DNA from 3 places in the Nakamurella sp. UYEF19 genome. Region 2 is predicted to be linked to each of the others. Evidence: riboswitches for the same ligand, from Rfam matches in the RefSeq annotation. Region 2 holds a riboswitch; each other region holds the start of a gene.
The links. A riboswitch is a leader RNA that binds a small molecule or an ion and turns the genes downstream of it on or off. The one in region 2 is predicted to bind S-adenosylmethionine.

Region 1: another riboswitch for S-adenosylmethionine. It lies ahead of ABIB25_RS16105 (LLM class flavin-dependent oxidoreductase); the one in region 2 lies ahead of thrC (threonine synthase).
Region 3: another riboswitch for S-adenosylmethionine. It lies ahead of ABIB25_RS16425 (aminotransferase class V-fold PLP-dependent enzyme); the one in region 2 lies ahead of thrC (threonine synthase).

Annotation. Positions count from the first base shown of each region.
Region 1 is NZ_JBEPNO010000011.1:97,744-105,407, reverse strand. It holds gene ABIB25_RS16130 (GNAT family N-acetyltransferase) at 79-612, opposite strand; gene ABIB25_RS16125 (hypothetical protein) at 741-1,019, opposite strand; gene ABIB25_RS16120 (M20/M25/M40 family metallo-hydrolase) at 1,354-2,694, opposite strand; gene ABIB25_RS16115 (GNAT family N-acetyltransferase) at 2,691-3,407, opposite strand; gene ABIB25_RS16110 (NtaA/DmoA family FMN-dependent monooxygenase) at 3,437-4,837, opposite strand; gene ABIB25_RS16105 (LLM class flavin-dependent oxidoreductase) at 4,840-6,066, opposite strand; SAM riboswitch class IV at 6,144-6,256, opposite strand; SAM riboswitch class IV at 6,430-6,543, shown strand; gene ssuE (NADPH-dependent FMN reductase) at 6,851-7,664, shown strand, end outside.
Region 2 is NZ_JBEPNO010000002.1:238,049-245,712, forward strand. It holds gene hemG (protoporphyrinogen oxidase) at 1-937, opposite strand, end outside; gene hemE (uroporphyrinogen decarboxylase) at 934-2,037, opposite strand; gene ABIB25_RS04270 (glutamyl-tRNA reductase) at 2,263-3,561, shown strand; gene thrC (threonine synthase) at 3,689-4,975, opposite strand; SAM riboswitch class I at 5,001-5,153, opposite strand; gene ABIB25_RS04280 (peptidylprolyl isomerase) at 5,246-5,920, opposite strand; gene holA (DNA polymerase III subunit delta) at 6,026-7,003, shown strand; gene rpsT (30S ribosomal protein S20) at 7,110-7,370, opposite strand; gene ABIB25_RS04295 (esterase/lipase family protein) at 7,503-7,664, opposite strand, start outside.
Region 3 is NZ_JBEPNO010000011.1:159,328-166,991, reverse strand. It holds gene ABIB25_RS16425 (aminotransferase class V-fold PLP-dependent enzyme) at 1-1,160, opposite strand, end outside; SAM riboswitch class IV at 1,202-1,316, opposite strand; tRNA gene ABIB25_RS16420 (tRNA-Glu) at 1,609-1,681, shown strand; tRNA gene ABIB25_RS16415 (tRNA-Asp) at 1,707-1,783, shown strand; tRNA gene ABIB25_RS16410 (tRNA-Phe) at 1,828-1,904, shown strand; gene ABIB25_RS16405 (ROK family transcriptional regulator) at 1,926-3,182, opposite strand; gene ABIB25_RS16400 (beta-N-acetylhexosaminidase) at 3,208-5,268, opposite strand; gene ABIB25_RS16395 (hypothetical protein) at 5,404-6,351, opposite strand; gene ABIB25_RS16390 (hypothetical protein) at 6,551-6,742, opposite strand; gene ABIB25_RS16385 (amidohydrolase family protein) at 6,818-7,664, opposite strand, start outside.

The sequences.
Region 1 (7,664 bases), on a different contig from region 2:
TGCCTGGCGCACATGAAAAGGCCGGGATTCGGCCTTGGGTTGGCAAAACCGGGCGTTTCCGTATGCGCCGGACTCCGGTCAGGCCGGTACTTCGTAGATCAGTTCCAGACCGTCCTCGTCGTCCCACTGCTCGCCGACGTGGGTGAATCCGTATTGCAGGATCAGGTTTCTCGACGCCTCGTTGTCGGGTGAGACGGTGGCCCGCACCACGGTGACGAAGGGCTCGACGGCCGCCTGTGCGAGCAGCGAAACGAATGCGGCACGGGCATAACCGCGACGCCGGAAGGCGGGATCCACGGCGTAGCCGACCTCGACCATGCCGTGCTCGTCGGGCGGACCGTGGTAGCCGGCGCGGCCGACCGTCAGGTGTCGCTCGAGATCCCAGATGGCGCCGGTGATCCAGTCAGCACTCGCGGGGTCGGCGACGATCTGGTCGCGTCGTCGGGTCCACACCGAGCGCCAGTCCGGCCCGACGAAGCATTCCGAGAGCGGGATGGGTGACCTCTCTTCGGCTGTGGGAAGATCACCGGCCGCGATCGCTGCGAGCGCGTCGCTGCACAACCGTACGATCTCGATCCGCGGGGCGCCGTCTTCCGCACGTCGGGGATCCATGGACCGAGCATCGCACACGGATCAGGTTGCGTCACACCGATTTCCGCTCGACCTCAGCCAAATCGAATGCATGGCATGATCGGGTGCTTGGGCGTACCGCTGGCGAGGGCCTACGTCGCAGCATTCCTTCACGATCCGCTCAGGAAAGAATCCAGCGCGTCCTGCGCCTCGGCCACCCCTGACTTGCTGAGCGCGTGAAGACGTACAAGGTCGCGATCGGCGATCGCCAGCAGCGTCATCAGCTCGCCCGAACGCTCGTATCCCTCCTCCCACATAAAGGTCGGCTCACCGACGTCGCCTGCTGCGACAGCCAGATCAGCCAGGCGGTCCCCCGCATCATCTTTGCCCAGGGCCGCCAAATACCTCAGCGCATCACGATCGTCCTGTTCAAGCGGTGGTGTGCCCATCTCAGACCTCAATACACAAGACCGTTCTGTTGTCGACCGGCACCGCGGATACATGCTCCGGCTCCACGTCGACCGATTTGAAGCCACGTCCTCAGGCAGTGTCACGCATCAGGGTGGACCCTTGTATCCCCTTGAGTGAGGGGTTAAGCATGGACACTGGCGCTCGTTTTACCTGACCTGCTGCCCATGACGAACCCGACCGCGCGATCGCGCGCATACGAAAGTGCCCGAAACCTGGCCTGCAGCAAATATTTTGGGCGGAACGGTATGCGCCGGGACGGCCTGTATGCGCACTCCTCCACGGGCGCGCCGCCCGGGGGTCGGGGCGCGGTGGTCAGCAGGTGCGAAGGAAGCGGTCGAGGACACGGGTGCCGAACTCGAGGGCGGCAACGGAGACACGCTCGTCGATCCCGTGGAACAGGGCCGAGAAGTCCAGGTCGGCAGGGAGTTGCAGTGGGGCGAAACCGAAGTGCCTGATGCCGAGCAGGCTGAACGACTTCGCGTCGGTGCCCGCGGAGAGCATGTACGGCAGCACCGCCGCCGTCGGGTCCTCGCTCACGAGCGCGTTCGTCATGGCGTCGACCAGGGCACCGTCGAAGGTGGTCTCGACGGGCGGCAGGTCGTCCCATTCCCGTTCGATGTCGGGGCCGAGGATCTCGCCGAGTTCCTGGTAGAACGCGGTCTCACGTCCCGGCAGGATCCGGCAGTCCACCGTCGCCGCCGCCGACGACGGCACCACATTGCCCTTGTAGCCGGCATGGAAGGTGGTCACCGTGGCGGTATCCCGCAGCGTCGCGCCCACGATCCTCGATAGATTGCCCAATTTCGCCACCGCAGCATCGAGATCGTCCTCCGGAAAGCTGATCCCGGTCAGATCGGTGACGCCGGCGAGGAACTCGGCCAGCGCCGGCCGGATGATCTGCGGGAACCGGTGCTGCTGCAGTCTGGTGATGCCGGCCGCGAGGGTGGCCACCGCGTTGTCGGTCTGGAGCATGGAGGCGTGTCCGGGGGTCCCCCTGGTCTTCAGGCGCATCCAGGTGACGCCCTTCTCCGCCGTCTCGATCAGGTAGGCCCGGACCGGATCTCCGGTAGCGGTGGTGAACGTGGTGGAGAAGCCGCCCACCTCGCCGATGGCCTCGGTGACCCCCTCGAACAGCTCCGGCCGGTGCTCGACCAGCCACCGCGCGCCGAAGAAGCCGCCGGACTCCTCGTCGGACAGGAACGCGAACACCAGGTCGCGGGGCGGTTTCACGCCGTCGCGGACGAACTGGCGGAGCACCGCCAGGGACATGGCGACCATGCCCTTCATGTCGACAGCCCCACGGCCCCAGAGATAGTCGTCACGGACCTCACCGGACAGCGGATGCACCGACCACTCCGACGCGTCGGCCGGTACGACATCGAGGTGGCAGTGGATCAGCAACGCACCGCGGCCGGGATCTGCGCCGGGGAGCCGGACGATGACGTTGCCGCGGCCCGGTGCGCCGGCCTCGACGTAGACCGGGTCGAGGCCGACATCGGCGAGTTGTCCGGCGATCCACTCCGCGGCGGTGCGCTCGGTGATGCTCGATCCGGAGTCGCCGGTATTGGTGCTGTCGATCCGGATCAGCTGCTGGGCCAGGTCGAGCACCTCGTCCTGCGCCGAGACGGCCCTTCCGGCAGGCGGAACGCTCACTGCTCGGGGACCGTCACGCTCAGGAAGTCGGTGACACGACGGAGCCGGAACCCGATCGATTCGTAGAGGCGGATGGCGGTGGTGTTGCCGGCCGCGGTGTGCAGGAAGACCTTCTCACCGTCCGCGACGATGCCCGCGGCAACGGCCCTGACCAGCCTGGCGCCGAGACCCTGCCCGCGGAACGCGACATCCGTGCAGACGGCGCTGATCTCGATCCAGCCCCGAGGATGCATCCGCCGTCCGGCCATCGCGATCAGGTCACCGTCGCGGCGAATACCCAGGTAGCCGCCGAGTTCCACCGTCCGCGGCCGGAACGGGCCAGGCCGGGTGCGTTCGATCAGTTCGAGCATCTCCGGCACGTCGGACTCGCCCAACAGTCGGGCTTCCGGGTCCGGCTCCTTCGTCAGGTCGACGTCGACCAGTTGCACGCCGCCACCGACCGAGGTGAAGTCCCAGCCCTCCGGTGGCCGGACCCCTTCGCCGGCGACGGCGAAGGTCCCGCCCCGGCCGACCAGCGTGGCCGCGTCCAGCCAGGCCTGCGGATCGTGGTGATCCTCCAGTGCGACGAACGGAGCGACCTCGGGGTCGAAACGCGCGGCGAGCCCGACCCGTTGTGCCAGGTGCGCCTGCGGTCCGGTCAGTGCCGCCCAGGCCGCGTTGTCGAGGACCGGATCTCCGAGACTCGGGTCCTGCCGAGCGCGGAGCGCCTCCAGGGGTGAGGGATCCTGCGTCTGCGTCACGGTCACGATGTTGCCCCGGCCGGCTCCCGATGGCGGCCACGGGCGGCCGGTGTGGCCAACCCGAGGTGGTCGCGCAGTGTGGTGCCCTCGTAGTCGCTACGGAAGACACCGCGTTCCTGCAGGATCGGCACCACCTTGTCGGCGAACTCCCCGAGACCGTCCGGAGTGATGTGCGGGACGAAGATGAAACCGTCGCTGGCGTCGGCCTGGACGTACTCGTCGATGGTGGTGGCGATGGACTCCGGGGTGCCGAAGAAGTTCTGCCGCGCGGTCTTCTCGACGACGACGTCCCGCAGCGAGAGTCCCTTGGCCGCAGCCAGTGCCCGCCACTCGCCAGCGACGGCCACCGGGTCGGCGTTCATCCGCACGCTCGCGCGGCCCTTCGAGATGGTGCTCTCGCCGACCAGCGGATCGACCTCGGGCAACGGACCGTCCGGGTCGTAGGAACTGAGGTCACGGTTCCAGAGCTGCTCGGCGAACTTGATCGCCGTCTGGCCGCTGACCTGCTGGCGCCGCACGTGCGCGGCGTACTCCTGCGCCTCTTCCTCGGTGTCGCCCAGGATGAACGTTGCGGCCGGGAGCACGAGCAGCTCGTCGTGGCGACGGCCGTACTGTGCGAGCCTGCCTTTGACGTCGGCGTAGAAGGCCTGGCCGGCCTCCAACGTCCCGTGGCGGGAGAAGATGGCGTCGGCAGTCGAGGCCGCGAACTCGCGTCCGGCGTCGGAGTCACCGGCCTGGAAGATCACCGGCCGGCCCTGCGGGCTGCGCGGCACGTTGAAGTTACCGTGGATGTCGAAATGATCGTCCTGCACTGCGAACCCGCCCGGATTGCCGCGCAGCAGGAAGGTGCCGGACTCCTTGTCCGCCACGATCTCTTCACCCGTCCAGGAATCGAAGAGTTCCGCAGTCGCGTGCAGGAAGTTCCGGGCCCGGTCGTACCGCTCCTCCTGGGCGAGATAGCCGCCACGACGGAAGTTCTCGCCGGTGAAGGCGTCCCAGGAGGTGACGACGTTCCAGGCCGCACGACCGCGCGAGAGGTGATCGAGGGTGGCGAACTGGCGCGCGACGTCGTAGGGCTCGTTGAAGGTCGAGTTGATGGTGCCGGTCAGCCCGATCCGGTCGGTGACGGCCGCGAGTGCCGTCAGCACGCCGAAGGTGTCCGGTCGCCCGACGACGTCCAGGTCGTAGATCTTGCCGCCCTGCTCGCGCAGTCGCAGACCTTCGGCCAGGAACAGGAAGTCGAACTTGGCGTCCTCGGCGATCCCGGCGAACCGCTGGAACGACTCGAACTCGATGTGGCTGCCCGACCGTGGGTCGCTCCACACCGTGGTGTTGTTGACGCCCGGGAAGTGGGCGGCCAGGTGAATCTGCTTGCGTGGCCTTGTCTTGTCAGACCTTGTCATCTTCAGACCTTCTGCAGGGTCGAGTAGCGGTTGGCCGGGCGTTCCAGCCCGAGAAGTCCACGCAGGGAATCGGACTCGTAGGCGGTGCGGAACAGCCCGCGCTCCTGCAGTTCCGGGACGAGGCGGTCGACGATGGTCTCCAGATCGTCCGGAAGGGCCCCGGGACGCAGGCGATAGCCGGTGATGCCGGCGTCCTGCCAAGCGGCCAGTAGATCTGCGAGCTCGCCGGCCGACCCGGTGAAGATCAGCGCGTCCGAGGTGTAAGCGGCACCGGACAGCTTGTCCAGACGAGCCTTTCGGTCGGCGCCGGACTCCGCAGCGCTGTCGAGGAAGACCACCAGGTCGGCGTAGACCGCCAGCTCCTCAGTGTCACGTCCGACCGCCGACCGTTCCGTCCTGACCTGACGCACAATACTTGCTGCGTCAGCGATGTCGGTCGGTGTCACGAACACGATGTCCGCGGACCTCGCGGCGAATCGGTACGGCACCCGCTGGTGGGCGAGCGCCGTGACGATGGGCTGGCCCTGCGGTGACCGGGGGACGATCGACGGTCCCTTGACCGAGAAGTACCGGCCCTCGAAGTCGATGTAGTGCAGCTTGTCCCGGTCGATGAAACGTCCGGTCGCCGCGTCACGGATCTCGGCGTCGTCCTCCCAGCTGTCCCAGAGTCGCCTGATCACCTCGACGTAGTCGGCAGCTTCGTCGAAGAGATCCGAGACGGCCTGCTGGACAACCGGTTCCGCCAGGTTGTCCAGGGTGATCTCCGGGAGGTCCCGTCGGCCGAAGTGTGCCGCGGTCCGAGCGTCGGGGGAGACCTGGATGCGGACGCCGGCCCGTCCGGTGCTGACGTGATCCAGGGTGGCTATCGACTTCGACACGTGGAACGGTTCGGTGTGGGTGGCAAGGGCCGTCGGCACCAGCCCGATGTGACTCGTCAGCGGGGCCACCCGCGCCGCGATGAGCACGGCGTCGAGCCGCCCGGCAACCTGGTCGGTCCGCTCGTCGTTCCCGCCGGGCTGCAGCGGCGTCGCCGTCTGGAGGCCGAACGAGTCCTCCAACGTGACGAAGTCGGCCAACCCCCGCTCGGCGGTGCGGATGAGATCGAGCCAGTAGTCGGCGGTGAAGAGCTCCGTCGGGCGTGCCGCCGGCTCGCGCCAGGCGGCAGGATGCCAGCCCGCCCCGTCGAGGGCGATGGCCAGGTGAAGTGGTGTCTTGTTCGATGCGCTCACGCGGAAACCTCTTGATCGGGGACATCCGCCCTGTCGACCGTGCGGATCTGGGTAGGACGTGTCGACATCGTGGACACCACAAGCGCTTGCGGAGCCGGTCGGCGTCCGCCAGGTCATCACCTGGAGCACCCCGCCGCACATGGAGGGTTGCTGATCAACCAGCCAGGGCTTGTGGTTGACACTCATTACCTGCCAACAACGATAGCACCGGCCGATGTTCCCCGGCCCCCGGCCCGGAGCGTGGCGACTGAAACGCTTCACTCCGGAAGTGTTCCAGGAGCGCGGTTCTGGATGGGGCATCACGGGCGCTTCCGGACCGCAACGGGTTGACCCGCCGAACGCCCGTGGACTAACTTCGAAGCAGGTCATGAGACCCAGCGACAAGCTCCGGCTCGTTGGGCGGCAACCCTCTTCCACGGTGGGGTGCTCCGGATGACGACCAGGTGGTGCCCGACCCGGGCACCGCAAGCGTGTGGTGGCCTTCGGTCATCTGGACGGACGGAATCGTGTGAACGAGTCGAGGATCCCGAGGTCGCCGATCGGCGTCCGCCGTCGGCACGTCGACCTGGGGCGACTGTCCAGCGCGCTCTGTCCGGTCTGACCGGTTTTCCCTCCGGTTCTGACCAGTGCCCGTTACTGGGCTGCCCCGGCGGGAAACATTTGGCGGTCGATGTTGTTTTCCCCGGTGTGGAACCGGGGCAGCGTCGCCTCCAGTGAAATCGGAACGACTGCGAATCCGGCCTCCTCTCCCTCGCGGAGACGAGGCTCCGTCCCAGGGAGTGATATGTCCACCATCGTGACCATCGCGGGGAGCCCGTCGGTCAACTCGAGCACCGACGCGCTGCTGTCCTACGTCAGCCGGCGGATCACCGGGGCCGGCCACACCGTGCTGCCGGTGGTGATCCGGGACCTGCCCGCGCAGGCCCTGCTGAGCGCCGATGTCAACGACAGCGCGATCGCCGAGGCGGTCGAGGCGGTGGACGCAGCCGACGCCGTGGTCGTGGTGTCGCCGGTCTACAAGGCGGCGTACTCCGGCCTCTTGAAGGTATTCCTGGATCTGTTGCCGCAGAGGGCTTTCCGCGGTAAGGCCGTGCTCCCGCTCGTCACCGGTGGATCACCCGCCCACGTCCTCGCCGTCGACTACGCTCTGCGCCCGGTGCTGACCAGCCTGGGGGCCGACCACGTCGGGCAGGGGTGGTTCGTGCTCTCCTCCCACATCCGTGTCTACCCGGACGGCGGTGTGCTCATCGATCCGGCCTCCGCCGGCCCGGTGGCCGAGGTGACCGAGAACTTCCTGGCCGCGCTGGCCCGTCATTCCCCGGTTCAGTTGCCGCCCGGTCCGCGCCGGGTGTCGCCGGTGGCGGGTGACCCGGATCTGTCCGTCCTGTACGTCGAGCCGGGTGACCCGGAACTGGCGCCGCTGCTGGACGACCTGAGCGTCGAATACACCACCCGCTACGGCCGGGTTTCGGCCTACACCCAGCTCACCGAGGTCCCGGTGACCGACTTCCTACCGCCCGACGGCGCCTTCCTGGTGCTGACCGAGAACGGTGAGACGGTGGCCGGCGGGGCCATCCGTCGCTATGACGACGCGACGG
Region 2 (7,664 bases):
ACGTCACCAGCAGCACGTCGCTGGTGGCGGCAGACGTTGCCGGTGCCGGGATGCCGGCGGAGTCGAGCAGGGACACCGCGGCGGGTCCGGGCACTGCGAGAACCACGGTGTCGGCCAGACGGTCACCGACCGAGGTGGTCACCTGCCAGCCGTCCTCCCGAGGCCGGACACCGGCCACGTCGACCCCGGTCAGGACGGTGCCGCCGAGCGCCTCCACTTGCTCGCGCAGCGTCACCACCAGGGAGTACAGGCCTCCGCGCAGACCGGCCACGGCCGAGCCGGGACGCGCGCCACTGCCGCGCAGCCGCTGCACCGCACCGGCCAGGGATCCGGCCTCGCGCAAGGCGCCGCGCAACCTGGGTTGGACCGCATCGACGTCCAACTCGTCGGGATCGGTGGAGTACACACCGCCGGCCACCGGCTCGACCAGACGGTCGACGACCCTGCGGCCCATCCGGCTGCCCACCAGGGCGCCCAGACTGGCGGAATGGGCGCCTGATCCCGCTGGCAGCAGACGATCCAGCCCGGCGCGGAGCGAGCCGCCGAGACCCAGCACCCGCCGCACGTCGGCGGCCAGCGGATGGGCCGGGATGCCCAGGAGCGCGGCGGTCGGCAACGGGGCGGAGCCTCCGGCGTACCGGACCCAGGCGCCGACCGGGTTCGGCGACACGATCGCATCGCCCAGTCCCAGGTCGTCGATCAGGTCGGCCACCGAGGTGGTCGCCGTGGCGTAGGACTCGGCGCCCGCATCCAGTTCCAGGCCGCCGACCAGGTGGGCCGCGATGCATCCACCCACGGTGGGGCCTGATTCCAGCAGCAGCGGGGGACGGCCGGCCCTGGCCAGTTCCCAGGCGACGACGAGGCCCGCGATGCCGCCCCCGACGACGACCGGCACCGTCCGGGCCAGGTCTCCCCGCAGGGCGACCGGACCTGTCATGGTTGGTCGTGGATGAACGCGACGAGCCGGGTGAGCACGTCCGGATCGGTATCCGGCGGCACCCCGTGGCCCAGGTTCAGCACGTGCCCCGGCGCCGTCGCGCCAGCCGCGATCGCCTCGAGAGTGGCGGCGTACAGAGCCTTGTCGCCGGCAAAGAGCAGCGCGGGATCGATGTTGCCCTGCAGTGGCGTCGTCCCGCCGAGACGTGCGTTGGCCACGTCGAGGGGCACCCGGTGGTCGACACCCATGACGTCGGCACCGGTGTCGCGCATGGCGGCGAGCAGTTCGCCGGTGTTCACGCCGAAGTGCACCTTGGGCACCGGGAGATCGGCGACCGCGGCGAAGACGTCTGCGGAATGACGGGCGACGAAGCGCTGGTAGTCGGCCAGGGACAGGCCGCCCGCCCAGGAATCGAAGAGTTGCACCGCAGAGGCGCCCGCCAGGATCTGCGCTCGAAGGAACGACCCGGTCACCCGCGCCACCCAGCCGGCCAGGGCGTGCCAGGTGTCCGGGTCGGCGTGCATCAACGCCTTGGTGCGCAGGTGTTCCCGGCTGGGGCCACCCTCGACCAGGTACGAGGCAAGGGTGAACGGTGCGCCGGCGAAACCGATCAGGGGGGTGCCGCCGAGCGCTTCGACGCAGTTCGCCGCGGCGGCGATGATCGGTGCGAGCGCGGTCGGGTCAAGTTCGGGTAGCGCAGCGACGTCGGCCGCCGTCCGGATGGGGGAGTCGACCACCGGTCCGGTCCCGGGGACGATCTCCACCCCGATCCCGGCCAGCTTCAGCGGCACCACGATGTCGCTGAACAGGATCGCAGCGTCGACGTGATGGCGTCGGACGGGTTGCAGGGTGATCTCGGCGGCCAGGTCCGGCGTCAGACAGGCCTCGAGCATTCCGGTCCCGGTGCGGACGGCGAGGTATTCCGGCAACGACCGGCCGGCCTGCCGCATGAACCAGACCGGATGCCCGGTCGTCTGCTCGCCACGGTAGGCGGTGAGCAGCGGGGCGGCACCGGTGCGGCCGTCCCGCAACGGGTGGGCGGCCGGAAGCGCGAGGTCGGTGTGGAGGTCCTGATCGGAACCGGATGCATGCGTCGTCATGATGCTGCCATCGTCCCACCTGGCCGGAGCAGCCGACCGAGGTCGGTCGTCGACTTAGGTGACCCTTGGTGAGCTACCTCTCCCGCGCGTTCCGTTTGACGCGCAAGGCGAGAGATCCTGCACGTCACGCCGGGGTGCGACCGGGTTTCCCTGGTGGGTCCGGGTACTGCCGGGTGAGCATCACCTTTCCTCGTTGTGGCTGGTCAGAACGGTACGATGGAGAACATGCTCATGGTTCTCGGCGCCAGCCATCACGATCTTGAGCTGACCCAGTTGGAGCGTCTCTCGGCCGGTCCCGAGTTGTTGGCGCAGTCCCTGCGACAGCTCGGCGCCGAGCCCGACGGAGCCATCTCCGGCACCGTCCTGCTGGCCACCTGCAACCGACTCGAGATCTACGTCGACGCCGATCGGTTCCACGACGCGATCGACGCCGTCACCGATCGGGTGGCTCAGGTCGCCGGCATCTCACCGGCCGACGTCGCCGGCCTGCTCAAGGTTCGGGTCGGCGCTCCGGTGGCCGCGCACCTGTTCACCGTCGCCGCCGGTCTTGACTCCATGGTCGTCGGCGAGGCGGAGATCTCCGGTCAGGTGTCCAGGGCTTTGTCCTCCGCCCAGCAGACCCACACCACCACCCCGGTGCTGAACGCGCTCTTCCAGTCCGCCGCCCGGACGGCCAAGCAGGTCGCCGCCGGCACCGGACTCGGCTCGGCCGGTCGGTCGGTTGCGTCCGTGGCCATCGACATCGCGGTGGCCGAACTGCCATCCGTAACGGATGACGACGACCGGCCGAGCAACTCGCTCTCCACCGCGACCTGCCTGATCATCGGCACCGGCGCCTACGCCAGGGTGGTGGCGGCCGCTTTGCGGGCCCGTGGCTGCACCCGACTCCAGGTGTTCTCGCCCAGTGGACGGGCCGACTCGTTCGCGGCCACCCACCACGCCGAGATCGTTGCGCCGGGGCAATTCGCCGAGGCCATCGGCAAGGCAGATCTGGTGGTGGCCTGCAGCGGCACCACCGGCGGGGTGCTCGACGTCAGTACGGTCACCGCGGCCCTCTCCGGTCGCGAACATCCATTGCAGGTGGTGGATCTGGCGCTGCTGCCCGACGTCTCGGCCGGCGTGCGGGCATTGCCCGGAGTCCAGGTCGTCGACCTGCGCACGGTGTCCCACGCAGCGGCCCCGGAACATCGGGAAGCCATCTCGGCCGCCCAGGACGTGGTCATCGCCGCCGTCGCCCGTTTCGAGGACGATCAGGCCATCCGCACGCTCGACCCGGCGGTTGTCGCACTGCGGCAACATGTCTCGGTCGCGGTGGAGAAGGAGATGACGCGGCTCCGGGCGAAGTACGACAACGACGTGGCCGCCGAGGTCGAGCTCGCCATGCACCGGGTTACCCAGTCGCTCCTGCACACCCCCACGCTTCGAGCCCGCGAGCTGGCCCGGACCGGCGACAGTGCCGGGTACCTGCAGGCCCTGCACACGCTGTTCGGCATCGAACTTCCGGACGGCCCCCAGCAGCACTGACCGGCTCTTGCCGCGTCACAGTCGAAATGCTGCGCCTCGACGAGTCCGGACGACACAACGGCTCGGCTCCCACCGAGGTGGGTACCGGGCCGTGTTGCCGTGCGGTCGATCAGGGAAGTCCTGTCGATCAGGCAAGACCGGTCTGCTCGAAGGCGGCCAGCGTGGCCGGGATGGTGGCGGTCGGTCCGACGACATGGGCGATGGCGTCGAGGGTCTTCAGTCCGTCACCGGTGTTGAAGATGACCGTCTCGGCCTCCGGATCGAGCTGACCGGAGGCGAGCAGCTTGCGCAGGACGGCAACCGTGACACCACCGGCGGTTTCGGCGAAGATGCCTTCTGTCCGGGCCAGGAGCTTGATGCCTTCGATCACTTCTTCGTCGCTGACGTCCTCGATGCCGCCGCTGGTGCGGTTGACGACGTCGAGCACGTACGGGCCGTCCGCCGGGTTGCCGATGGCCAGAGACTTCGCGATGGTGTCCGGACGGACCGGCTGGATGAAGTCGCGGCCCTCCTTGAACGCAGTCGACACCGGGTTGCAACCGGTGGCCTGCGCGCCGAAGACCTTGTAGGCGGATTCGTCGACGAGGCCGAGGGAGATCAGCTCCTGGAACCCCTTGTCGATCTTGACCAGCTGCGCGCCCGAGGCGATCGGGATGACGACCTGCTGCGGCAGACGCCAGCCGAGCTGCTCGGCGACCTCGTAGCCGAGTGTCTTCGAGCCCTCTGCGTAGTAGGGACGGACGTTGACGTTGACGAACGCCCAGTCCTCCTGCTCGCCGGCGATCTCGCCCGCGAGGCGGTTGATGTCGTCGTAGTTGCCCTCGACGGCGATCAGCGTGCCACCGTAGGCGGCCGTCGTCAGGATCTTCTGCTGTTCCAGGTTGGACGGGACGAACACCACGGAGCGGATACCGGCCCGGGCAGCTGCGGCCGCGACGGCGTTGGCCAGGTTCCCGGTGGACGGACAGGCCAGCACCTTGAACCCGAGTTCGCGGGCGGCGGCCAGCGCGACGGCGACGACACGGTCCTTGAAGGAGTGCGTCGGATTACCCGAATCGTCCTTCACCCACAGGGTTTTCATTCCCAGCTCGCGGGCCAGGTTGTCCGCGCGGACCAACTTCGTCCCGCCGGGGTTGATGTTCGGTGTGTCGGCGATGCCGGCCGGGACGGGCAGCAGCGGCGCGTACCGCCAGATGTTCTGCGGCCCGGCTTCGATCTGTGCGCGAAGAGCCTCGCCGGACAGGCTGAACTCGTAGGCGACCTCCAGCGGGCCGAAACACTCGGTGCACGCGTAGTAGGGCCCGAGGGCGATCCGGTTTCCGCACTCGCGACAGGACAGCGCAACGGCCGGACCGAGGTCGACGGGTTGCGGGGACGATCCGACGGAGGATGGGGTGGTGGAGGCAGAGCTGATGACAGCAGTCACGACGAGGCCTTTCGTCTCATCTTTCCCGCCGGAGCGGGACGGACGGGGCACCTGCTGACGACCGGCCTCGATGTCGGAGGCTGGGCCTCTACAACGAGAAGGAGATCATCATCAGTGGTTGCCGGGGCTTCATCGGGCCGTATCCCTCTGCCCCTCTGGATGAGTGGAGATTCAGTTGTCCGGCCAGACTAGCGCACGACTCGCGGGCGGCGCACCGAGCGAGGTCCGGGCGGCCCGCAGCGCCGACTCCAAATCGCTCTAGGAAACGGTGACCTTGCTGATGGTGACCGGGGATGCGGGAGTGCCGTCGTCGCTGCCGTCCGAGACACCGGCAGCGGCGATCTTGGTCAGCACGTCGAGGCCACCCGTGATGGTCCCGAAGACGGTGTAGTCCGGGTTCAGCTGGGAGTCGCCATAGACGAGGAAGAACTGGGATCCGTTGGTATTTGCTCCCGAGTTGGCCATGGCCACGGTGCCCGTCGGGTAGGTCATCGAGGCGTTGGTCTCGTCGGCGAAGCTGTAGCCGGGACCGCCGCCGCCCGTTCCCGACGGGTCGCCGCACTGCAGCACCTTGAGCGAGGCCGAGGTCGTCAGGCGGTGGCAGGTGGTGCCGTCGAAGTAGCCCGACGACGCCAGGTGCACGAAACTGCCGATGGTGCAGGGTGTTTTCGATTTGTCCATGGCGATCGTCACCGATCCCGACCCGAGGCCGATGGTGACCGTCGCGGTTCCGGTATTCGGTTCGACGCCCGCCGGAGGTGTCGCCGCCTTGGCTGCGGTCCCTTTCTCGGGATACGAGCACGTGGCCGTTCCCGCGGCCGCCGGAGCCGGGGTGGAACTCGCGCACGAGGTCGCCAGGACGAGGGACACCAGCAGGGCGGTGAGCAGACGGAACGAGCGCAAGGGGAGACCCTCCAGCAGATCGGACGACATCGGAGTACACGGACGCATGCCGCACGCAGCGCGGGCACACCAGGAACCCTAGTGATCGTCGCGTGATTCAGAGGTGTTGTCGGTGGGGCCTGAGAGGATGCAGTGGTGCCCTCTCCGACCGTCGATGCGCTGTCCTCACCACTCGTGCTCGTCCTGGGCGACGAGCAGCTGCTGGTGGATCGCGCCGTCAGCACGGCGGTGAAGGTGGCCCGCCGCGCCGACCCGGACGTGGAGCGACGGGAGGCCCTTGCGACGGCGATCTCCCCAGTGGAGTTCGAGGATCTGGTGGCGCCCAGTCTGTTCGCCGAGCCGCGCGTGGTGGTGATCCGGCAGGCCCACGAGTCGTCGAAGGAGATCGCCGCCGCGCTCGTCGACTACTCCGGCGATCCGGTGGAGGGTGTCGTCCTCGTCGTCCAGCACAACGGCGGCGCTCGCAACAAGCCTCTGGCTGACGCCCTGCGGAAGGCCGGTGCGGCCCTGATGACGTGCGCCAAACTGACGAAACCTGCGGAGCGGATCGACTTCGTCCGTCACGAGATCAGGTCCGCCGGCGGCACCACCACGCCGGATGCGGTCGCCGCGATCGTCGACGCCGTGGGCTCCGACCTGCGAGAGCTCGCTGCCGCGGCCAGCCAGCTGGTCGCTGACACCGGTGGTCTGGTCGACGAGTCGGCGGTGCGGCGGTATCACCGTGGCCGTGCCGAGGTCACCGGCTTCGCAGTCTCGGACATGGCCGTCGCGGGAGATGTGCCGGCCGCGCTCGAGGCACTGCGGTGGGCGATGGGAGTCGGCGTTGCGCACGTACTCGTCGCCGACGCGCTTGCGGATGGGATCCGCACGGTCGCCAGGGTTTCGGGCGCGCGGCCGGGCAACGGATTCGCGTTGGCCGGCGAGCTGGGCATGCCGCCCTGGAAGATCGACCGCGCGAGGACGGCGGCGCGATACTGGACCGAAGCCGGCCTGGCGCGGGCGATGGAGGTGGTCGCCGACCTGAACGGCGCCGTGAAAGGCCTTGCCGCCGACGCGGACTACGCGCTGGAGAAGGCCGTCATCGATCTGTCCCGGGCCCGCCGTTTGCGTTGACGACGGCGACCCGGGGACGCAAAGATAGACGGTGCCCACGAGGGACACCGTCTCTTGGTGCGAACTGCTGCGGGTGCGCTGGGCACCTATTGCGACCCGGGAAGAACTAGAGCGCGTTGACCTGCTGCGCCAAAGCCGACTTGCGGTTGGCGGCCTGGTTCGCGTGGATGACACCCTTGGACACGGCCTTGTCGAGGCTGCGGGTGGCAACGAGGAGTTCGGTCTGCGCGGCGGCCTTGTCACCGGTTGCGGCGGCGGCCTTGACGCGACGGATCGCGGTCTTCAGCGACGACTTGACCGACTTGTTGCGCAGGCGAGCCTGCTCGTTGGTGCGAATGCGCTTGATCTGGGACTTGATGTTGGCCACGCCTGATTGCCTTCGTTTCGTCTCTAGGAATGTGTGCGTCCTGCACTTCATGAACACTGCATGTGACCCCGGCGGAGCGCACACGAAGATCTAGATTAGCAGCCGGGACGTCCCGAGAACCAATCGTCGAGGTCAGCAGGTCATGGCGGCCGGTGGTGGCCGCCCGTCCGTGTTCAGCGCCGACACCACCCAGCTGATCACACCGCGGGCCGCCGGCAGTTGGACGTGGTCGATTCTCGTGGTCGGGCACTGGTCCTGCACGACCAGCGCTCGAACCCGGTCGGCCGGACCCGA
Region 3 (7,664 bases), on a different contig from region 2:
TCGGCCGACAGGGCCGCGGCGACCACGGCTGATGACTGGCCGGCGATGGTGAACGTGAGGACGCCGATGGTCTCCACCTGCCCACCGAAAAGGGAATGCACTGTTACACCGGGGATCTCGCGGAGACCGTCGCGGAGCACGTCGGTCAGCGACTGCTCGCTCGCGGCCAGCGATGGTCGGTCCGCCTTGGCCAGCACGTGGCACGCCGTGGCCAACGCGACCGCACCCGGAACGTTCGGCGAACCGGCCTCGTGACGGTCCGGGAGCGGCTTCCACGTAGTCTCGTCATCGGTAACGGATGCCGTCGCGCCGCCGCCGATCAGGTACGGGTCGGCCGCGGCCAGCCAATCCGCGCGACCGACCAATGCGCCGGAACCGTAAGGGGCATAGAGCTTGTGGCCGGACAGGGCGACGTAGTCGACACCGAGCTCGGCGATCGAGAACGGGCGGTGCGGCGCCAGCTGGGCCGCGTCGAGGGCGACCCTGGCTCCACGGGAGCGAGCCACCGCGGCCAGCGCCCGGACCGGCCAGATCTCGCCGGTGACGTTGGACGCGCCGGTGACGACCAGGAGAGCCGGGCCGGCGGGGCGGGTGCGCAGCGCGTCATCGACGGCACTGACGGCCTCGGCCGGCGACGACGGGGCGGCCAACCGCACCACGTTGATCCCCGGACGGTTCCAGGGCAGCAACGCGGCGTGGTGCTCGGTCTCGAACACGACGACCGTGGTCCGCGTCGGCAGGCAGTGGGCCAGCAGGTTGAAGGAGTCGGTGGTGTGCTTGGTGAACAGGACGACGTCGTCAGCGCGCCCACCGACGAAGTCGCGGATCGGTGCGCGGGAGCCCTCGTAGAGCGACGTGCAGACCTTCGAGTGCCAGCCGGCGCCGCGGTGGACGCTGGCGTACCGCTCGAGCAGCGCGTCGACGGTGTCGCGGACGATTCGCAACGCCGGAGCCGAGGCGCCGTGGTCGAGGTTGGCGTACTCCACCTGGCCGCCACCGGCCAGCGGGACCTGCGAGTGGGCGCCGACGATGTCCAGCCCGGGAGCGTGCGGGTGGACGACTCCGTGGGCGGGAGCGACGGGGGATTCGGCGCACCAGCGGGGCCGTTCGGCGGCTGACGTCGCGGAAATCCAGTCGGGACGGTCGAGAACAGCGGTCATCAAAGATCCTCAGGGTCCTTCGGACCACCGGATAGACCAGGGGCCCGCGCTTGCCGGATGCACCTCGCACCAAGCCAGGTCTTCATCCGGGGCACCCCACCGCGGTAGGAGGGTTGCCGGCCAGCAAGCCGGAGCTATCCGCTGGCACTCATGACCTTCGAGGGAGGACGCTAGCAGAGGTGACGCGAGGTGCGGAAGCCCTGTCTCTTCGCAACTTCTGCGGGCTCGATGTGACCTGGCCGACGCCGGGCCGTCTGCTCCGGTGGAGTCGGGTCCACGAGTCGACGGTGTTTGCGCAGGTCACGCTCAATCCGTGACAGGTGATGCCAGGGCTGCCTCGGCGTTTTGGAGGTCGGTCCGCTGATGTCGTATGCTTCCGTAGCTCCCAACGGACAGCCGTTGGAGCCGGGTGTTTTTTGATTCAACGGTTCCCGGCTTCATCGTCTAGGCCCCCATCGTCTAGCGGCCTAGGACTCCGCCCTTTCACGGCGGCAGCACGGGTTCGAATCCCGTTGGGGGTACGCAGTAGGCCTTGTTTCACCTCAAGGCCCCGTAGCGCAGTTGGTTAGCGCGCCGCCCTGTCACGGCGGAGGTCGCGGGTTCAAGTCCCGTCGGGGTCGCCAAACGCGGGCCGGGTCCAGTTCACTGGGTCCGGCCTGTTGTTTGAGGCCAGGTAGCTCAGTCGGTACGAGCGTCCGCCTGAAAAGTGGAAGGTCGCCGGTTCGATCCCGGCCCTGGCCACCACATCTGAACTCCCCCAGTCCGCTACGGCGAGCTGGGGGTTTTCTGCGTCAGCGCTGAGTCCTGGTCCCGCCCGCGGTCGCTGCGCTGGGCCCTCGTGAAGGCGGTGTCACGGGCCCCGGCCACGCCGACGTCGATGGCGCCCAGCAGCGATCCGTCCGGACCGGTGGCCGACACCGTCACCTCCGGCGGGCGCAGCGGCACGAGCTCGCGGAGGCGGCTGCGGATCGGGCCGAGCAGCAGGTCGCCGTTGCGGCCGATCCCGCCGGCCAGCACCACCTTCCCCGGATCGATCACGGCCACCACCGCCGCGATGACGGTCCCCAGGTGGTAGCCCTCCTCGAGGACCGCGCGGTCGGCCGCCGGTTGCCCGGCCCGTGCTGCTGCGAAGACCTGCTCAGACGACGAAACATCCGCCAGGCCCTCGTCTCTGGCCCGGTTGACGATGCTCTGCGGTGCGACCGATGTCTCCAACCGCGGATGACGGTGACCGGGGCTGAAGGTTGGGTCGCCCGGCGCGAACGGCAGGTAGGCCAGTTCGCCGGCCGCGCCCTGTGCACCCCGCAGCAGCCGTCCGTTCAGCACGATCCCCATGCCGAGGCCGGTCCCCGCCGAGACGAAGACGAAGTCGGGCCCCGACCCGCGGGCCGTCTCGGCGATCGCGGCCAGGTTCACGTCGTTCTCGATCTGCAGCGGGGCACCCAGCCGTCGCCGTAGTTCGGGCACCGTGTCCGTGCGTTCCCAGCCGGGCAGATTCGGTGCCAGGCGGATGATGTCGTTCTCGGCGTCGAACACGCCGGGACCGCCGAGGACCACGAGGGTCAGCTCGTCCCACTGCCGCCGGGCCGCCTCGACGGCGTCCCGGCTGACCTGCTCGATCTGGTCGAGCAGGATCCGACCGGAACGCAGGCGCGTCTTGACCTCGCTCCGCTGCAGCACCTCCCCGGCCAGCGTCACCACCGCCACGCGCAGCCACGCGCGCCCGACATCGAGGGCGACCACCGTCCCGGCGCGGCCGTGGATGCGGTAGACCCGCGGGGTCCGACCGGTGTTGCCGGTGCGGCGGGCCTGCTGGTCGAGCAGGCCGAGACGCTCGAGGTTGTTGACGGCGAGGGTCACCGTCGGCTTCGACAGGCCGGTGCTGGCCACGAGTTCGGCCACCGAGGCTTCCGGACGTCCGGCGATGTCGTCGAAGACCGCGCGCTCGTTGATGATCCGCACGGCGCTCGACGTCGTCACCACCAGCGGACCGCGCCGCCTGAGACCGATTCCGGATGCCATGCCGGAGATCATGGCACGGCCGTCGTTACCGGTTGCTGCGCAAGCTGACCGACGTGGTGACCGTCGCCGTCCCTGGTGCCGACACGGTGATGGTGACCCGGTGGGATTCCGCACCTGAGTAGGTGTGGTCGCCCTGCACCGCGTAGAGGCCGTTGATCGAGGTGTTGACCGCCGGATCCCCGCTGAGCGTGCCGGGGCTGCTGTGGCCGTCACCCCAGTTGATCTTGACCGTCAGGGTGTCGGTCGTCCGGCCCGGAGCGGCCACGGTCGCCAGCGGGCCCTGCACCGTCCGGGTCCGGTCGAGGGTGGCGGCACCGGCCGTCAGGTCCAGCCGCCACCGGACCTCCGGGGTCGGGTAGAAGTTCACCCCGGCAGCCTGGAGGCGGTCGCCCTGGGCGCCGAGACGACCCAGGAAGTACTGGTAGGCCGGGCTTTTCACCGTCCGGGTGACCTTCGGCGACCACGCCAGCTCGGCCAGCGCCAACAGGCGCGGCATCACCAGGTAGTCGATCTCGGACAGGTTGCGGATCGTCTCGGTCCACATCGCGCCCTCGACCCCGATGACGTCGTGGTCGGTCACGCCGGTGACGTAGGTGCTCGGGTCCCAGTTGTAGAACTGGTCGATGTCGCAACCCTTCTCGCAGGCCCACGTCTGGCCCAGCACCGCCGGCACCGTCTCGGTGTAGCGCTGGTCGAGGTAGGCATGCGTGGCCGGCGCCATGACGATCTTCATGTGCTTCTTGACCGCATCGGTGGCCGAGACGGTGTCCGGATCGCTTCCGGAGGCCGGGTTCCAGTACTCGGCGACGGATCCGGGCGCGAGAGTGGTTCCTGGCCCGGAGATCTCGGCCCAGCCCATGGCAGTTTTGCCGGTCGCCTTGACGATCCGCGCCTCACGGTTGACCAGCGCCGCATAACGGTTCTCCGCCAGGGTGGTCGACGGGGTCTCGTCGCCGCCGAGGTCGTAGTACCGGCTGGAGGACATCGCGCCGAGCTGCTGGACGATGGCCGTCAGGAGGGTCCAGGTGTTGGCGCTCTCCGGGCAGAGTGCGCTGTAGCCGACGTCGCCGGTGTAGTTCCACACCGGCGGATGGTTGGTGCTGCAGTTGATGTCGGCCGGGTGACCGTCGAGGTAGGGATTGGCGGTGTCGCCGAATTCGGCATTGATGATCGCGTTGGTGTGGCCGGGGCTGTCGACCTCCGGGATCACCGTCATGAAATGTGCTGCGGCGTAGGCGACGAACGAGCGGTACTGCGCCTGGGTCCAGAAGCCGCCCGGATCCACCGTCCGACCGTCGGTGCCCACTGCCCCCTTGGCGCCGATCGACGTCAGGCGGGGAAAACCGTTGATGACGATGCGGAATCCCTGGTCGTCGCTCAGATGCAGGTGGAAGGTGTTGATCTTGTAGGCCGATGCCTGGTCGATGAGTTCCTCGGCCACGGCGGGTGATTCGAAGTGCCGTGCGATGTCGAGCATGATGCCGCGGTAGGCGTAGCGCGGGTAGTCGGTGATCCTGGTCGAGGAGATGGTCCACGGACCGGAGCGCCGTGTCGGGCTGTCGATCCAGGACGGCAGTAGCTGACGGAGTGTCTGCACGGCGTTGAACAGCCCGTGGGTCGTCTTGGCCTGGAGAAGCACGCCGTGGGTCGTCACCTCGACCCGGTAGCCCTCGGCCTGTTGATCTGCCGAGAGGCCGGGGACCGCGCCGAGGCTCAGGGTGATGTCCCCGTTCCGGGCCGGACCGGAGACGACGGGCAGGGCAAAGCCGGTCGACGGTCGGAGGTCAGCACCCAAGGAGCGGGCGACTGATGTCGTAGCCGACTGGGTCGCGACGATCCGGCTGCCCTTGGCGAGGGTGAAGACGCCGGTGCCGGGGACGGAGGTGACCGGCTTCGGGACAACGGAGGAGATCGCCGGTGCGCTGGTGCTCAGGTAGGCAGACGCGGGAACCGCGGCAGGCAAAGGATCGGCCGCAGCCGCCGGGACCGCCAGGCCGGCGACCGTCAGCGACAGCGCGGCGAGCAGCGCGACCGTCCGAAACGGACGGAAGGGATGAAAAGCACCGTAGGCACGGGAATGTCGCATGACTGCTCCTACCGGAGAGTTGTTCGGACAGCTCACGAGAACCCAACCGCGGTTCGAACCCAGTAAGTCAGACTCCCTTACGAAGGTCAAGGATCGATCGGCGGTCGGTCGCGTCCGTCCTCGCGCCGGCCTCGTTCAGGCCCAGGGGATCGGCAGGGTGCCCAGGGCCAGCAGGCTGCCCTTGAGCTGCCGACCTCCGGTCGTGACCACACCGCACTGCAGGCTCGCTTCCGCCGGAATCTGTGCTCCGGAGACCTGCGCACTGTCGGAGGTGGCGGCGTACAGCTGCACCGACAGCCCACCGTCGGCCGTCGGGTCGGCGATGCCGGTGAGTTCGCGGACCACCCGGAGGCAACTCGCCTCCAACTCGGCGCGCGTTGCGGAATGCTGGCCGGTGAAGCCGCCGGCGAAAATCTCCAGGACATGCGGCAAGCCGCACGCGCCGCTTTCGCTTCCCTGGTCCCACGCAGCGGTCTTGATGCAGTAGCCGATCAGGTTCCGGTTGTGGCCGTTCTGCAGGGCATGACGAAGCGATTCCGTGTAGGGAGCCGCGTCCGAGTTGGTCGAGGCGATCACGTTCGGGAGAACCGAGACGACGCATGCCAACCAGTGTTGCCCGGCTGCCTCCTGGCGCGGAGAGGGTCTGGACAGGGCCGGCCAGGCCACGGCGGTCCCGGTGGGCGACCAGAGGCCGAAGATCGGCTGCGTCGCCTGACCGAGGTAGGCCGAGTTGCTGTCGTAGCAAACGTTGATGTTGGGGTCGCTGATGCTCTGGTACGTGGCCGTCCCTTCGACCACCACGGGACTCGGATCACTGATGACGCGGGTGATCTCGCCGTATCGGAGACCATTGCACGGCCCGATCTTCTGTCGCGGGTAGACCTGGATCAGCGACGCGCTGCCGCCGGCGGCCACCGTCGGGCGCTTGACGGGGTCGGTGACGCAGTCACCGACCCCGGGAGGCCCGGGAATCGGCGTGGCCTGCGCGGTTCCGGTCACGAGGTGCGGCCGCAGGCCCGACATGACCAACACCGCGAGCAGCGCGACGGCCATCACGAGTAGTCCGAGTCGGCGTGGCGTCATCTCATCGCTCGCTGACCATCGCGATTCCCCCATCTTCCGGTCCTCATCGTATCGACCCGGCGTGCCCCGAGGAGTTGGCTCCCGCCCACCGCGGCGCTACCCGCCGTCGGTGGTCTGCTGCTGGCTGTCGGGCTGCGCGGCGCCCTGGCGATGACGCCGGCTCGGCGCCGATGGCGACGCGTTCAACAGATTGAGCCCCTCATACCTTCTCGACCGTCACGGTGACGCTCGACAGCAGCTTCTTGGGCCTCCAGCGACGGGAGACGACGACGTAGTCAGCACCTTGGAGCTCGACGATTTCGCCCACTTCCGGAACAGCGCTCATGTCGAAGGTGCCGAGCTTGCTGTCGTCCTTGCTCGACGACGAAGACGCCAGGAAAATTGTGTTCATGTGACCCATCCTGCTTGAGCTTTCGCTCCGGCGGCAGCATCCAGCGACATGACGCGGGTACACCCTGCGCCGCAGTCAGAGTCCGTAGACCCGCTCGGCGTTGTGGCGACCGATCATCGCCGCGACTCGGATTGCGTCCTTCTCGGCCCAATCGCCCTGACGGATCCAGCTGCCGAGCACGTCGCCCATGCCGCGGCGCCAGAGGACGGCGCCGAGCATGTGCAACTCGGGTGGGCCGAAGGCGTCGGAGGAGTACAGCTGCTTGGCGAACGGGGCCAGCTCCAATGATTCGGCCAGCAGCGCCGTCGAGCGCGCGCCCACGTGGTTCACCGAGAGGCCGACGTCGAAGTACACCTGGTCGAAGGCCTGCGCCAGGTACCCGGCCTGCCGCTGGAACGGATAGCAGTGGAGCAGCAGAACCGGCACGGCGGCTACCACCGGGTCGCGCAACAGGGGGAGCAGCAGCATTGGATCGACCCGGTGCAGGTCGAGATCCCGGTCGCCGAAACCGACGTGGAACTGGATGGGCAGGCCGGCCAGCGCCGCCTGGTGGATACCGAAGGCCGCGAGCACCGGGGACGTCAGGCGGATGGCTCGCCCCTCGGCGACTTCCGTGGCCCACTCCTGCACCGCCGCAACGACTTCTGCGGATGACGGCACAGCCCAGTCGATGTCGAAACCGCACCGGTAGGCCACCACGGTCTTCGTGCCCACCACCTGCGGGCCGAGATCACGAAGCCCGGTGCGGAGGGCCTCCACGTAGTCCCGCGGCCGGATCCCTTTGGCCATCAGGGATTCCGCCAGGGATTCCAGCCGGATGATCTCCACCGACTCGCCTCCCGACCAGGTCGACAGCACCGGAGCCGATACGATCTGATCGCCGGCGAAACCGGTGTCGACCACCCATGTCCCGACGCCGGCA